One region of the Pseudoalteromonas sp. SWXJZ94C genome, then DNA from elsewhere that is predicted to be linked to it. Evidence: riboswitches for the same ligand, from Rfam matches in the RefSeq annotation. Region 1 holds a riboswitch; the other holds the start of a gene.
What was found. Region 1 has a riboswitch for cobalamin ahead of I6F65_RS09765 (TonB-dependent receptor). Riboswitches for the same ligand answer to the same signal wherever they lie in the genome.
Positions count from the first base shown of each region.

Region 2: another riboswitch for cobalamin. It lies ahead of I6F65_RS10405 (ABC transporter ATP-binding protein); the one in region 1 lies ahead of I6F65_RS09765 (TonB-dependent receptor).

Region 1 covers NZ_JADYXF010000019.1:2,543-11,081, reverse strand. The annotation lists gene I6F65_RS09775 (efflux RND transporter permease subunit) at 1-2,019, shown strand, start outside; gene msrA (peptide-methionine (S)-S-oxide reductase MsrA) at 2,105-2,641, shown strand; gene I6F65_RS09765 (TonB-dependent receptor) at 2,892-4,721, opposite strand; cobalamin riboswitch at 4,758-4,944, opposite strand; gene I6F65_RS09760 (YajQ family cyclic di-GMP-binding protein) at 5,271-5,753, opposite strand; gene I6F65_RS09755 (VanZ family protein) at 5,906-6,259, shown strand; gene I6F65_RS09750 (ketopantoate reductase family protein) at 6,252-7,154, shown strand; gene thiI (tRNA uracil 4-sulfurtransferase ThiI) at 7,182-8,539, opposite strand, start outside.
Region 2 covers NZ_JADYXF010000020.1:57,708-66,246, forward strand. The annotation lists gene I6F65_RS10385 (diguanylate cyclase) at 1-114, opposite strand, end outside; gene I6F65_RS10390 (DUF413 domain-containing protein) at 201-575, opposite strand; gene I6F65_RS10395 (LysR family transcriptional regulator) at 667-1,539, shown strand; gene I6F65_RS10400 (porin) at 1,702-2,634, shown strand; cobalamin riboswitch at 2,681-2,819, shown strand; gene I6F65_RS10405 (ABC transporter ATP-binding protein) at 3,066-3,878, shown strand; gene I6F65_RS10410 (iron ABC transporter permease) at 3,880-4,884, shown strand; gene I6F65_RS10415 (cobyric acid synthase) at 4,889-6,373, shown strand; gene cobO (cob(I)yrinic acid a,c-diamide adenosyltransferase) at 6,366-6,965, shown strand; gene I6F65_RS10425 (cobalamin-binding protein) at 6,965-7,825, shown strand; gene ung (uracil-DNA glycosylase) at 7,822-8,484, shown strand.

The DNA.
Region 1 (8,539 bases):
ATTCCTGCGGTAACCGTACCTGTAGCGTTAGTTAGTAGCTTTATGTTTTTACTAGCCATGGGTTACTCAATCAACCTACTTACTCTACTTGCCTTAGTGCTTGCCATTGGTTTAGTTGTTGATGATGCGATTGTAATGCTTGAAAACATTCACCGACGTATCGAATTAGGCGAGCCACCACTACTTGCTGCATACAGAGGCGCACGCGAAGTGGGCTTTGCAATTGTAGCAACTACCCTTGTGCTTATATCGGTATTTGTACCATTGGTATTTATGGATGGTCGTATTGGTGCGTTATTTACTGAGTTTGCAATGGCGGTGAGTGCCGCTGTATTTTTCTCAAGTGTTACGGCACTAACACTTGCACCTGCGTTGTGTTCTAAAGTATTGAAAGTATCTGATAAGCCAAATAAATTTAGCCAATGGATGGACCGTCAATTTACCAAAATAGAATCAAGCTACCGTAATTCACTTACCACTAACATGACCCGTAAATGGGGCTTAATGGTCAGCCTATTACTTGCAGGATTTGTAAGTTACTCACTATTTTTACAAGTTCCATCTGAACTCACACCTAAAGAAGACCGTGGTACTTTCTTCATACTAATGAATGGTCCTGAAGGTGCTAGTTACGAAAACAACGCGGCTAACATGGCTAAAATTGAAGAACGCCTTATTCCCTACTCTGAAGCTGGCGAATTAAGCCGTGTGCTTGTTCGAGTTCCTGGCTTTGGTAGCAGTGGCGGCGTAGCTATTGTTGGTATGGCAGATTGGGATAAACGCAAACGTTCAACATGGGAAGTAATGGACGAAATAAGCGGTAAAATGCAAGAAGTTACTGACGTACGCGCATTTGCAATTATGCGACGCGGCATTGGCGGTAGAGGTATATCTCAGCCTCTTGAATTTGTACTGCAAGGTAACGACTATGATCAACTTGCCGATTGGCGCGACCGTATTATTAAACGTGCAGAACAAAACCCAGGCTTGCTAAAACTAGACCACGACTACAAAGAAACCTTCCCGCAGTTTTTAGTCAGTATTGATAAAAACAAAGCGGCTGATTTAGGTGTATCTGTATCAGATGTTGGCACAACGCTTGAAACAATGTTGGGTCAGCGCCGTGTTACTACCTTTATTGACCGTGGCGAAGAGTACGATGTAATTTTAAAGGGTACAAAAGAAGACTTTACGAACCCTACTGACATTTCAAATATTTATCTTAAATCTCGTAGCGGCGAACTCGTGCCACTTGATAGTCTTATTAGTTTAAAAGAAGAAGCAACTGCATCACGTTTAAACCGTTATAACCGTATGCGTGCAATTACACTTAGTGCTAATTTAGCCGAAGGCTATACATTAGAACAAGCACTTAACTTTTTAAATGAAGTAGCTGCGGAGGAAAACGACATTGATGGTGCAATAGATTACAAAGGCGAATCGCAGTTATATTACGAAGGTGCTTCAGCAATGACCTACGTATTTATACTTGCTCTAACGGTTACCTTTTTAGTACTTGCTGCGCAGTTTGAAAGCTTTATGCACCCATTTGTGATTATGCTTACTGTACCGCTTGGTTTGATGGGCGCTATGTTCGGACTTTGGGCTACAGGGCTTACTCTTAATATTTACAGCCAAATAGGTATTGTAATGCTCATAGGGTTAAGTGCTAAAAACGGTATACTCATAGTCGAATTTACTAACCAGTTACGCGATAAAGGCATTGAGTTTAGTGAAGCAATATTACAAGCGGCTACTCAACGTTTGCGTCCAATTATTATGACTTCACTAACAACGGTAATGAGCTCTGTACCATTAGTACTCGCTTCAGGTCCTGGCGCTGAAAGTCGTATGGTAATTGGTGTTGTAATATTCACCGGTGTGGTTGTATCCACTTTACTTACTCTTTTTGTAGTGCCTGCTGCTTATTATGCATTGGCGCGTAATACGCAATCACCAGAGTTTTTACAGCAAAAACTCGACAAGCAAGCCACAGAAAAACCTTTAGAAGAGATCTAACCTTCGTATAGCGCCGTAACCTTGTTGTTGCGGCGTATACAATTTATGCTCTGCATAACCCTTCTACATATTTTTAGGAATACTTATGAGCTCAACAACGCAAGTGGCAACATTTGGTGGCGGCTGTTTTTGGTGTATAGATGCTGCATTTAGACGTGTAAATGGTGTATTAAATGTAAGCTCTGGTTACACAGGTGGAAATACAGATACTCCTACCTACAAATCAGTGTGTTCTGGCACCACAGGTCATGCAGAAGTAGTTAAAGTTGAATTTGATAGCTCAGTTGTTACTTATGAGACTCTACTCGCTATGTTTTTTACTTTGCATGATGCAACCCAGCTAAATAAACAAGGTAACGATGTAGGTACGCAATACAGAAGCGTTGTTTATTACCATGATGAAATCCAACTAAAACAAACTAACGAAATGATAGCTCAACTACAAAGCCATGTAACTGAAGCTATTGTGACAGAAATCAGCCCTGCTACTATTTATTACCCAGCAGAGCATTATCATCAAGATTACTATAACGAAAACCCAGAGCAAGGTTACTGTAGTATTTTGATTGCACCTAAACTGCACAAGTTTGAAACTGTATTTAAAGAGTTTTTAACTGATTAATACCAATCTGCATAAATATAGGAGCTATTTAAGGATAATAATATTGCGCTCTAACTAGACAAAGAATTTTATATTTAGTGGTTCTAAATAAAAAATTTTAACGACGTTAGCGTGTGATTTAACCCGTTAAATTGTTTAGAGGTTTATGCAGGTTGATATAACTTAAAAATAAACAGCAAAAAGCCCGGTAACTTTCCGGGCTTTTGTTTTTTTTCAACTTAGTTTAATAATATTTAATTATTAAACATTATTAAAACTGGTAGCTAGCACCCGCAAAAAAGCGGCGCTCTGGCGTGTTGTAGTAATATATTTCGCCTGTTGTAAAGTCAGCGTTAGAGTCAACCGCGTTGTACTCTTTATCAAATAAGTTCTCTACACGAAGCGAAACCTCAATGTGCTCATTTACTTGATAATTGCCCGCTAGGTCCCAAAGTGTGTAAGAGCCTAAGCGCGTTACAGTACCCTCTCGGTCACTGCGATATTGCATATCTAAGCTTGCGTCAAAAGCACCAAACTGTTTTGCAACTTCCCAATTAAAAGTACGTTTAGCAACATTACGTAACTCAGCTCCCGTTTCTTTGTCCTCGGCGCTTAAGTAGGCAAAATTAAGGTTACTATCAAAACCAAATATTTGCTGTGACAGGCTAAACTCAACCCCTTCGTAGCGTGCTTCATTTAAGTTGATAGGAAAAAAGTTAGAATCTAAAGATATTTTATCTTCAATATCATTTCTAAAAATAGCAACGTCAACACTTGCTATATCAAAATCTACATTTAACCCAATCTCTCGATTTAATGATTTTTCAGGCTCTAAATCAGGATTAGATGAAGGTGGAAAACCAGGAAAAGCTGGAAAGTATAAATCGTTAAATGTAGGCGCTTTAAAACCAGTGCTTTGGCTTATGCGGAACGTGGCGTCTTCAGATAAATGGTAACCCGCAGCGGCTGTATATGTTGTTTCGTCACCAAACTGCTCATCATCGTCTTGGCGAATTGTTAAATTAGCTAACACTTTTTCAGCATTGTAATAAGCACCAACAAATACTGCCAATACATCACGTTCTTGCATATCATACTGCGTTGAACTGTGCGATACATCATCGTTGTACCAGTTAACACCACCGCTAATACTAAGCTCTTCTGATAATATATATTGACCGTTATAATCTAATTGCACACGCTTAGTTATAAAATCACTCACACCAAATGATGCGGTATCTTGTGAGTCATCTGTTGAAATAGCAATATCAATGCTGTGCATTTGATTTGTGTAGCTTTTATTCCAACCAGCAGAAAGTTGATAATTTTTAAAGTCCCCTCGCTCAATATTGCTATCGGCTGAACTAAATCGGCTATCGTAATCTGCAAAACCTTCGCTGTATTGACCTAACACTTTAAAGTCGCCGTAGTGTGTATCGCTGTAATTTACTTTAAAACCAAGGTTTTTATTTTCATAGCCATCTTCATCGGGTGCTACACCTTGCAGTGCATCAAAGCCATCTGTTTTTTCAAAACCTGCATTAAACGCAGTAGTAACATCGCCTGACTTTACAGAACCAGCTACCTGATAATCTTGATAAGCATCTGAGCCAAACGTAGCACTTACAGATAAATTATCAGACTCTCGCGTTATAATGTTTATAACACCAGCCAATGCATCAGAGCCATAAACAGCTGCGCGTGAACCTTTAATAATTTCAATACGCTCAATACTATTTAGCGGCACATTACTTAACGCTTTTTGACCAAGTGTTGCAGAACCCGTTCGCACACCGTCAATCAAAATTAACGTATCGCCAGAGCCAGTACCACGAAGTGACACACCTGTATTTTGACCAAAACCACCGTTTGGATTAACCTGAAAACCAACCTGCTTGCTTAATAATGTTGGTAGATCACGTACGTTGCTTGCTTCTATTTCAGCACGCTCAATAACATTTACACTTGCTAAAACGTCATTGATTGATTGCTCAAATTTATTAGCTGTAACGGTTATTTTTTCAATTGATTGTTCTGTACCAGACACAGAAAATGAAAGCACAGCAGAAATTGCAACGCCTAGAGTTGTTTTGTTTAACATGATGTCCCCTACCTTTGCCCACCGCAAAGATTTAAGTAAGTAAGATTGTATCAAGGCCGGTCTCCGGACTCAGTAAACACCTATTAATATGTGTTAATACTTTACCGTTGCGGGGGCAGTGTTGGGATTGTTATTTGAATAAAACGCACCAACTTCCCGATTATCTAGCTAGACAATTCACTGTGTGAAGCATCTATTAAGCACCTTGAAAATATTTCGCTATTGTGAGTATTTTGTTTACAAATGTCAATGGACGTCTATATAGCCAAAGTCAACTAAAGTATATTAGATCACATTTTTATAGATGATGTTTGTTACGAATTTATATTAAGCTAATAACTTTTTGTAACTTAAGGTTGGGCTTCATACATTTTAATCTTTTTATAAAAAACACGCTTAGTCATTATGTTAGGTGATATCAAAATATAATGTATGAGAAGAAGTGGTGATTTTAGAAGTAAAAAGAGCTTCAATCGCTATGTACTAAATACATAAAACGATTGAAGCAAAGCATATAAACCAAATAGTTTATGCTTAAAATGTAGCGTATTAATCGCGGAAGTTTTTAAACTGGAAAGGTTGTCCTAAATCAGCACTACGAACTACTTGCATTGCTTCTTGAAGATCGTCACGCTTTTTACCTGTTACGCGAACTTCTTCACCTTGAATGGCTGCTTGTACTTTAACCTTCGAATCTTTAATGGCTTTAACTACCTTTTTAGCCATGTCTTTTTCGATGCCCTGCTTTAAGCCTACATTACGAAAAACATTTTTACCTGCACGGCTAATATCTTGAAGTTCTAAGCTTGATACATCCATACCACGCTTAGATATTTTGTTAGCCAAAATATCAAATAATTGCATAACCTGAGAATCAGCTTCAGCTTTAAGCTTAATTGTTTTATCGTTTAGCTCAATAGATGCGTCAACGCCTCTAAAGTCAAAGCGAGTTTCTAGCTCACGGTTTGCGTTATCAACTGCGTTTTTAGCTTCGTTCATTTCTACTTCAGATACAATATCAAATGAAGGCATTGGTTTGCTCCTAACTATTTAATCTTAATTTTATGCCGCAATTATAACGCTAAAATTATAAATCTTTACATTTTTCTGCATCTTGTTCAGGTGCGATACTAAATTAGTTTGATATACTTAAGTTTCTTTTTTAAGCGATTTTAGGATTTGTCGTGACAAGGCGTGTTTATCAAGCAATTTTTTTAGTCAGTATCGTAGCGTTTACCTTTTTATTTGCCAAAGAAGTAAAAGGTAGTGTTGTAAACTTATTTCCTCATGTTGATAAAGTAGCTCATTTTGGGATTTTTTTTATACTTGCCATAATAATGGATAAAGCATTTAAAATACCTTTGTATGTGCAAATACTTTTATTAGCTGGCTATGGCGCTTCAATAGAAATAATGCAAGATACCCTTCCTTATAGACAAGCATCTCTAGGTGATTTTTTTGCTGATTTTGCAGGTGCAGCAAGCTACTTTTTAATTAAAGCTATTTTTATTACTCGCAAAAAGAACCCATATGACTAATATTCTTGTAGTAGGTGATGGTGCGATAGGCTTATTATTTAGCCATTTTTTAAGCGCACAGCATAATGTAAATGTTTTAACACGTAAAAATACCAATAACACACGCTTTTATAGCCGAGATGGCTACGCTTCAAAAAAAATAAATGCTCATTTTGTTTCGTTAAATCAACTAAATAGTTTAGCGGAATTTGATATAATTTTATTTACCGTTAAGGCTTTTCAGGTGCAAAGTGCATTTGAACAAGTCAGACCTTTTTTATCAAAGCATACTAGCGTAATACTCTCGCACAACGGTATGGGAAATGTTAAAACGCTAAACAATCAGCTAAGTAATCATCAAGCACTATACTTTTTAACCACGACTATGGCTGGTTTTAAATCAAATCAATATATTGTGCAGCATACTGGTGATGGGCAGAGTGTTATTGGTGGGTGTAATGAATTAGCACTTAAAAATGCAGCAGATATAACCGAGCTATTAAAAGAAATTCCTCGCTTAACTGTAACTAACAACATTCAACAATTACGTTTTGAAAAGTTGATGGTTAACATTGCAATTAATCCGCTTAGTGCTTTGCATAATGTTAAAAACGGTGAGTTACGTGCGCCTCAATACAACTCAACCATTATTAACTTATTAACTGAAGCATGTAACATAGCTAAAGCACAAAACCTCAATATAACTTTAATTAACGCACTTACAACTGCTTATAAAGTAATGACCCTCACCTCAGAAAACTACTCTTCAATGCAACAAGACGCAGCTCATAATAGATCAACAGAAATAATGGCAATTTGTGGTTATATTAGCGAGCAAGGTAAGCTCTATAATATTAAAACACCATATAACGATGATCTACTTGCTAAAATGCAGGCAAAAAAAAGCGTGGTCTAAACCACGCTTATAAAATTTAACTCAACTTTACGGGCGATACACCTTTACAGTTTCAAAGCCTTGCTCGTGTAGCATAAGCGCTTGTAGTTGGCTCATTACACCTCTATCGCAATACAAGTAGTAGTCAGTGTTTTTTGGTAAGTCACCAAACTTAGTCGCTAAACGAAAAAACGGTAAGTGCACAACTTCAATACCGTCAATCTCAAGAGGCGAGGCTTCTTCTTCCTCTTGTGAACGAATATCAACAACAACAGACCCTACTGGTAAATCTGCGACTGATTCAGCTTCTTTTAATTCTTGTTTAGCTTCAACGTCAATATCGCGTACATCCATGATGCGCGCGTTATTTACAACAGTATCAAGCACATCAAAGTCAAACTTCTCTTCTTCACCAAGAATAACGTCAATTTTAGCTTTAACTGTTGGTTTTTTAGAAATTACACCACAGTACTCAGGCATCGTTTCAGCCATTTCAGCTGTGCCAATTTGGCGAGCAATATTAATAATTTCTTGTTTATCATGTTGAATAAGTGGGCGCAAAATAAGCGTTTCGGTTACACGGTCAATCACGCTTAAGTTCGCTAATGTTTGACTAGATACCTGACCAATACTTTCACCAGTGACAAGTGCTTGAATATTTAACTTTTGCGCTACAACACTACCTGCGCGCATCATCATACGTTTAAGTACTACACCCATTTGGCTGTTTTCAACGTTTTCGAGGATTTCTGCCACTACAGGTTCAAAATCAACAGTTACAAACTTAACTTTATGAGTTGAACTGTACTTTTTCCATAAGTAATAACTTGCTTGTTTAACACCAATTTCGTGTGCCGCGCCACCTAAATTAAAGAATAAAAAGTGTGTACGTGCACCTTTACGGATCATTTGATAACTGGCTACACCCGAGTCAAAACCACCCGACATAAGCGACAGTACATCTTCTTGAGTTGGTAACGGGAAGCCTGCCATGCCGTAATGTGTTTGCGAAACGATGTAAGCTTTATCGTCTTTTATCTCTAGGCGTATTGTTACTTCTGGGTGGCTAAGCTTCACACTTGCGCCTTCAATATGCTGGTTTAAACCACCTCCAACATAACGCTCCAAATCAGTAGACGTAAAATCATGTTGCCCAATACGCTTTGCACGTACGCAAAATGTTTTACCTATAATTGTATGCCCAACTAGCGCTATTGTTTTTTGGTAAATATCATCAAGAGTTTCAAATTGTGTTTCAGTTACTTCAATAAACTGAACAATGCCAGGTATGCGCTTAAGGCTGTCGATAAAATCAAGACGAACTTGTGGATCTTCAATTTTGGTTACAACTGAGATGTTGTCCCAGTTATTTCTTACTTGTACTTTTTCGTCAACACGGCGTAATA
Region 2 (8,539 bases), on a different contig from region 1:
TGTTTGTGCTAATGACTCTGCTACATCAACTTCATAGCCTGCTTTAAGCGCGATGTGCTTTTGCACTCGCGCCATTGCAGGTGTATCTTCAACTATTAGTATTTTTCGCGTCACGTAACAACCTTGTTTATATTTTGCAAAAATATTTGCTTATACAAGTTGTAACTGTTAAAACGCAAAAAAGCAAATAACTTAAGTGCTTACAGATTATCCGCTTCTGAATAATAATCTTGGCTAATCGGTGCTGGCCCTGACATTTTTGAGCGACCAAATAAAGTATGAAACTTAGTTTTACAGGTCGTTAGCTTTAAGTATTTAACCCAAGCTCGTTCTATTGGGTTTGTTGGTTCTTGTGAGCCAGTTACTACTGCTACAAACTGTTCTTGATGTTCGTTTTGCGGCTCAATTGTTTTACTGTATAAGCCTCTTAAAACAACACCGTGTTGTTCTAATATACTGGCTTCTAATAAGGTGAAGTTTCCGCTGCGGCTAAAACCACGTGGAAAATTCTGATCATCATAAAATTGACGTTGGCTAACAAATGCTTGGCGTAGTAATGAAATGTTATTGCTCATAGCTTTATCCTCATACCCTATTAATTAGCTGGAGTATGATGCAAGTTTGGCAATTTATTAAACAAGTTATTTTTATCGTGAGGATAAAAAATTGGATATCGATTTATTAAAAACATTTGTTGAAGTAGTGCGTACGCGTCACTTTGGTAAAGCAGCCGAAAACCTTTATATTACGCAGTCTGCAGTGAGCTTTAGAATTCGCCAATTAGAGCAAGGACTTGGTGTTAATCTATTCATTCGTCAGCGCAATAATATTCAACTTACCGCACCTGGCGAGCGTTTATTGCCGCACGCACAAATGATTATTACGGGCATGCAGCGCGCCAAAGTCGATGTTGCACTTGCTGATAATATGCATAAGCAAATTAGCTTAGCAGGAACACCTAATATTTGGGATGCTTTTTTACAGTTTGGTATTACTAATATTGTATCGGCGATGCCGGGCGTGTCGTTGGTTGCTGAAGTTAAAGCGCAACAAGAGAGCACTCGACTTTTATTAGAGCGTACGCTCGATTTAGCAATATTGTTTGATCCACCAAAAGTAGATGAATTAGTAGTAGAGCGAATTTGTGAGTTGCCAATTATTCCAGTAAGCGGATACGACACGGCAACTAACGAAAACTTTTTTGATAATCAATACGTGTATGTTGATTGGGGAACTACTTTTTCTCTTTGGCATGCACGTCAGTTTACTGGTAAAACACCCCCTTACTTTAGAACCAGTACAGGGCGTATTGCGCTTGATTTAATACTGCAATGTGGTGGTAGTGCATTCATACCTCAAGTATTGGTAGAAGGGCATTTAGAAAAAGGTGAGTTGTTTCATGTTAAAGATGTAGAAAACACCTCACGGGATGTATTTATTGCGTATCACAGAGACAACGAGCAAAAAGAGCTAATAGAAACGTTAGTTAATTTACTATCGCAAATGACGCCTAGCTTATCGTTAAAACAAGGTCAGTAAGGTTGCTGATTAAATATTCATGTTATTTTGATTTCACATTTAATGCATTTTTATTAACAAAAAAAGACATTAATATTTCCGCTGTAATATTAATGTCATTTAGGAATGACAAAATGCAGCAGTTTTGAAAATTAGTCTTTTGTGATTATCCAAGGAAATAACATGAAATTTGTAAAATCGAGCTTATGCTTAGCACTATTAAGTGGTTTATCTTTTAATGCACTTGCCGACGTAGACATTTACGGTAAAGCGAATGTAACAGTGCAATCATCTGATGATGGCGAAGGGTCTTTTACCGAGATAAAAAGTAATGCATCTCGTCTTGGTGTTAAAGGTTCTGAAAAAATAAATGATAGTTTAGAAGCGGTATATAAGTTTGAGTTTCAAGTTGATGTGTCTGATGCTGATTCAAAAGGCGATAACGACGACAATATTTCTGCGCGTAACCAATATGTTGGTTTAAAAGGTGCGTTTGGTCAGGTTGTAATTGGTCGTAACGATACTGCGCTTAAGCAATCTCAAGGTAAGTTAGATTTATTTAACGACCTTGAAGGCGATATTAAAAATGTATTTAAAGGTGAAAACCGCTTAGGAAACACAGTTAGCTACTCATCAAACTCATACGAAGGCTTTAAGGTGCTTGCTACTTTTGTAGCTGAAGATGATGTAGACGCTGATAACGGTTATTCAATGGCGGTGACATACGGTGATGTGGCACTTAAAAAGAGCGCGGTATACGCCTCTATTGCAGCCGATAGTGAAGTAAATGGCTACGACGTAGTGCGTGCATCAATCCAAGGTAAAATCGAAAACTTTAAATTGGGTGCAATGTACCAAACACAAGAAGCAGTAGATGGCAGCGCAGAAGCGGATGGTTACTTGCTAAATGCTGCTTACAGCATGGGTAACAACACATTTAAAGTGCAATACCAAGATATGGACTTTGACGACAGCGACGATAAGTCAGCAATTTCAGTTGGTCTTGATCACAAATTAAATAAAAACATTAAAGTATTTGGCTTTTATTCAAGCTTCGATATGGACAACAACGTTGACCAAGACTACGTAGGCTTAGGTATTGAATACAAGTTTTAACGATTAGTTAGAACACTCCCTTTTTAACCGCGCTCTTTTGAGTGCGGTTTTTTTTGCTTTAAATTATTTACTTAGCCGCCCATAATAGAGATTCATTTGGAATGAGGTGCGAGTCCTCGACTGTTCCCGCAACTGTAAGCAGCTGAGCTGTAAGTCAGATACAAATGGTATAATACCAATTTTATTAAAAACATGATCTTTCTAGCGAATTAAATAACTTACTAACTTCGTTAAAAATTATTCATATATAACAACTATATGTCATAATTTCCGCCTTGTTATTAAGCTATTTATCTGTCGCTATAATAAATCACTAATTTAATGCAATTGGTATGAATTCTTTTAACGAGCGGGTTTACTCATTTTTTCTTGTAGTGCATTAGTATTTTTATCGCATTTTTAGTGAGTTTAACCTAGCCTAGGACTGACTATTGCACACTCAAACGCCATTAAATACACCATTACTAAACGTTAAAAACGTATCGTGGGATATTGGCAATAAAACGATCCTCAAAGAAATAAACCTTAAAATAACCACAGGTAAATTTGTTGGTTTAATTGGACCTAATGGCGCAGGTAAATCGAGCTTATTGCGTTGTCTATATCGTTTTAATAAACCAAGTGATGGCGTTGTAGAGTTTAATAACATCGACATTTGGCAGCTAAAAAGCGATGAGTACGCAAAAAAAGTAGCGGTTGTTTTGCAAGAAACTCCGTCGCAATTTAACTTAAGCGTATTTGATGTTATTGCGCTTGGGCTAACGCCTCATAAATCGTTATTTAGCTCAATAACTAACATTGATAAACAAAAAATCATTCAAGCAATCAATACTGTAGGGTTGGTAGATCATAGTGATCAAAGCTTTGAGTCACTTTCGGGCGGTGAAAAGCAACGTGCCTTGATAGCCCGCGCCATAGTCCAGCAACCTCAACTGTTAATAATGGACGAGCCAACTAGCCATTTAGATGTTAAATACCAAATACAGGTTATGGAGCTTGCTAAATCGTTGGGTGTAACGGTATTTGCATCGTTTCATGATTTAAACTTAGCCTCTGCAATGTGCGATGAACTAGTGGTTATTAAAAACGGTGAAATTACACATACAGGCACGCCAAGTGAGGTATTAACCGAAAACATGCTAGGCGACGTTTTTGGTGTCTGCGCCCAAGTAAATAACCACCCGCAAATATCGAAGTCGGGAAATAGCATCCCTCATATCACTTACTTTTATGGTTACAAATAATATGAGCGCAGTTAATACTCGCCACTCACTTGCGCTATTTATAAGTGCTTCAGCTGCTTTATTTAGCTTATTTGCAGCACTTAGTTTTGGCGCAGCAGAGACCTCACTTCAAGATGTATTTAATAGCTTTTTACTCTCAAATGATGCGTCTTTTAATTCGCGTATTATTTTTGAACTAAGAATGCCACGCACATTACTCGCCTTTTTAGCAGGCTCTGGCTTAGCAATTGCGGGGCTTATTTTACAAACGGTAACGCGCAACCCTTTAGCCGATCCTTACTTATTTGGTATATCGTCGGGTGCCTCATTTGGTGTGGTGTTACTTATGGCGCTAGCAGGCATTAGCGCAGGCTTTATGCTATCGGCAGCAGCACTGCTGGGCAGCTTACTCGCTATGAGTTTATTAATACTTATTGCAGGTAGGCAGCAAAGTGCACAGGTAGAATCAATGTTATTAGCTGGTGTTGCTCTGTCATTTTTATTTAGTGCATTTACCAGTTTGTTGCTTTATTGGAGCGACCCTCAGGCGGTAGCCGCTATTTTATTTTGGACACTGGGCAGCTTTTCACGTGCACAGTGGGCTACGCTTTGGTTACCTTTATTGGTAATCACATTGTGTACGTTTGTAATGCTGAGCTTTAGAAGACAACTCAATGCCATGTTACTTGGCGATGAAAGCGCAATTACATTAGGTGTTAGGGTGCAGCGTTTTAGAATACTCATGCTGGTTTTGAGCTCATTAATTACCGCTGTGCTGGTGGCTATGTGTGGTGGTATTGGGTTTGTAGGATTAATGGTACCGCACATTGTGCGCTTTTTTATATCCCAAGGCACCATCGCTGGCTTACTGGTAACCAGCTTAGTGGGCGGTACATTTATGGTGTGGGTTGATGTACTTTCGCGCTCCTTGCTAAAAAACCAAGAATTGCCCGTAGGCGTTATTACTGCTGCTATTGGTAGTGTGTTCTTTTTAAGTTTATTGTTTTTTAGAAAGCGAAGGGTGTAATTCCATGAAAACCTTAATGGTGCAAGGCACTACTTCCGACGCAGGTAAAAGCACTTTAGTTGCAGCCCTTTGCAGGGTATTTGCTAAGCGAGGGGTAAAGGTTGCGCCTTTTAAACCACAAAATATGGCACTTAATAGCGCAGTAACAAAAGATGGCGGCGAAATTGGTCGTGCGCAAGCTTTGCAAGCAATAGCAGCTAAAGTAGAGCCCGAAATAGACTTTAATCCTATTTTACTTAAACCTAATAGCGATACGGGCGCACAAGTGATTATTCACGGAAAAGTCATTAGCAATATGGAAGCGGGCAAATATCACGACTATAAAAAAGTGGCGATGGATGCAGTAATTACCTCACATAACCGCTTAGCTAAACGTTTTGATTTACTTCTTGTTGAAGGAGCGGGGAGTCCTGCTGAAATAAACCTGCGTGAAAACGATATTGCCAATATGGGTTACGCCGAAGAGGTAGATTGCCCTGTTATTATAATTGCCGATATTGATAAAGGTGGTGTGTTTGCACATTTGGTAGGTACGCTTGCGTTGTTAAGCGAGTCAGAACAGGCGCGCGTAAAAGGCTTTGTTATAAACCGCTTTAGAGGCGATATAGGTTTGCTGCAAGGCGGGCTTGATTGGCTTGAAGAATACACAAACAAACCCGTACTTGGCGTATTACCTTATTTGCACGACCTCGCGCTTGATGCCGAAGACGCCGTCGCAATTGATAATAATGTAACCAACGCCACAATTAATATTGCAGTGCTACTTGTTCCCCACATTAGTAACCACACCGATTTTGATGCACTGCGTTTGCACCCAAACATTAATATAAATTACGTGCGCCATACGCAAACGATCCCAGAAGTTGATCTGATCATTCTCCCAGGCAGTAAAAACGTGCTGGGGGATTTAACCTTTTTGAAAAATGAAGGCTGGGACACTCAAATTAAGCGCCACTTACGCTATGGTGGCAAAGTACTTGGAATTTGTGGCGGCATGCAAATGCTGGGCAATACGCTCAACGATCCCGATGGTATTGAATCGTCATTAAAGCAAGTAAATGGGCTTGCTCTGTGCGATTTTGAAACCACGCTGACAACACAAAAAGTATTAACCAAAATAACCGCTACACTACTTTTAAATAACCAATCAACACCCTGTAGTGGTTACGAAATACATGCAGGTATTAGCCAAGGTGCAGCGCTTAATAAGCCGTTTTTAACCTTTGACGAAAACCACCCAAATGGCTTTAAAACTGATGGCTTTATTAGTGATGATAATGCTATTGCAGGCACCTATTTACATGGTTTATTTGATGAAGCCGATGCTACATCGCAAATTTTAAAGTGGGTAAAACCAAGCGCTACCATTAATCCTATTAGTATTGCCGATCACCGCGAGCAGCAGTTAGAGCGCTTAGCAACCATGTGCGAAACGCATTTAAATATACAGCAAATTATCTCGATTTATGAAGGGCACAATAATGACTGAACAAAATAACGATAAGCACCAACAACGCCAACAAAAAGTAAAAGAGCAAGTAGATGCGCGCGTTGCTGCCGCACAAGATGTTAAAGGTATTTTTCAGGTGATTACGGGTAATGGTAAAGGTAAATCAACCTCGGGTTTTGGCGTTGTAGCACGCTGCGTAGGTCATGGTAAAAAAGCAGCCGTTTGCCAGTATATCAAAGGTACTTGGGAATGTGGCGAGCGTAATTTATTACAAGGTGCAGGTGTTGAGTTTGTTGTAATGAACACCGGTTTTACCTGGGATACGCAAAATAAAGAAGCTGATACCGCAGCCGCCCAAGCAACATGGCAAGAGTCAAAACGCATGCTTGCTGATAGCAGTATTGATTTAGTATTACTCGATGAACTTACTTACATGGTGACTTACGGTTACGTTGATTTAGATGAAGTAGTAACAGCGCTTAATAACCGCCCACCAATGCAGTCAGTTATTATTACAGGGCGTGCAGCGCACCGCACTTTAACCGGACTTGCCGACACAGTAAGCGAAGTGCGTAATGTAAAACATGCATTCGATTCAGGCATAAAAGCGCTTGAAGGGTTTGATTACTAATGTTTAAAGCGTTTTTTATTGGGCTACTGTTTTTAAGTGTATCGGGCTGTGCACTTGCAGAGCAGACCAAGGATTCTAAAAAGCTGCGAATAATTGCGCTTGCACCGCACATAGTCGAAAACCTATTTGCGATAGGGGCGGGCGATAACATTGTGGGCACAGTTGATTACGCCGACTACCCAAGTGAGGCCCAAAGTATTGAGCGCATAGGCGGTTATTACGGTATCTCGCTTGAAAAAGTATTGGCGCTTAAACCTGATTTAGTAATTGCGTGGAAAAGCGGAAATCAAAGCGAAGATTTAGCCCAAATAGAGCGCCTTGGCATAAAAGTATATTTAAGTAACCCGACCACAATCGCTGGTGTAGCCGACGAGTTACTTACTTTTGGTGAATTTACAGGGAAAATTGAGCAAAGCCAGCAAGCGGCAAACGCATTTACACAAAAGCTAAACGCGATTATTAAAAGCCAGCAGAATAAAAAAAATATAACAGCGTTTTACCAATTATGGTCAGAACCGATGATGACGGTAGGCAAAGATACATGGATAAATCAGCTGATTGAAACATGCCATGTAAGCAATGTATTTGCACAGAGCGTTACAGATTACCCGCAAATTAGTATCGAAAATGTCATTGTTACTAAGCCACAAGTTATCATTATTCCTGATGAAAAATCAAAAACACCACAGCCGGTTGTTAATTGGCAAAAGTGGCCAGAAGTGCCCGCCGTTAAAAATGATCAATTTATTAGCGTAAATGCCGATTTATTACATCGTTTTACTCCGCGCATGCTAGATGGACTCGCGGATATGTGTGGTAAAATAGACGCATCACGTAAACAGATTAAGAGTACACAATGAGCGATTGGGCTACATTTTTAGAAAGTGAATTACAGCAACCTTACATGCAGCAAACGTTAGAGTATGTGGCTAATCGCCGCAATGAAGGTGTTGCTGTTTATCCGCCTGAAGCTCAAGTATTTAATGCTTTTGATGCCACAGCGCTTAATAACATCCGCGTTGTAATTTTAGGACAAGACCCATACCACGGAGAAGGGCAAGCACATGGCTTGTGTTTTTCGGTATTGCCTGATGTAAAAAAGCTGCCGCCGTCGCTTAAAAATATGTACAAAGAGTTAGCTACCGATATCAGCGGGTTTATTATTCCTGAGCATGGTTACCTGCAAAGCTGGGCAGATCAGGGCGTGTTTTTACTCAATACAGTATTGACCGTTGAGCAAGGGCAAGCGCATTCTCACAAGCATTTAGGGTGGGAGCAATTTACCGATAATGTAATAGCGCATATTAATAAGCACTGCGAAGGTGTGGTATTTATTTTATGGGGTGCACATGCACAAAAAAAAGGGAAAGGCATAGATAGCGCTCGCCATCATGTTTTAAAAGGGCCGCATCCATCGCCGCTTTCGGCGCATAGAGGCTTTTTTGGCTGTCAGCATTTTTCAAAAACGAATGAGCTATTACAAGCCCAAGGTGAAAAGCCGATTAACTGGCAGGTGTAAATAACCTGAGCTCTGAATAATAAATTTATCTCATGCAGCTATTTTCAACGCATTA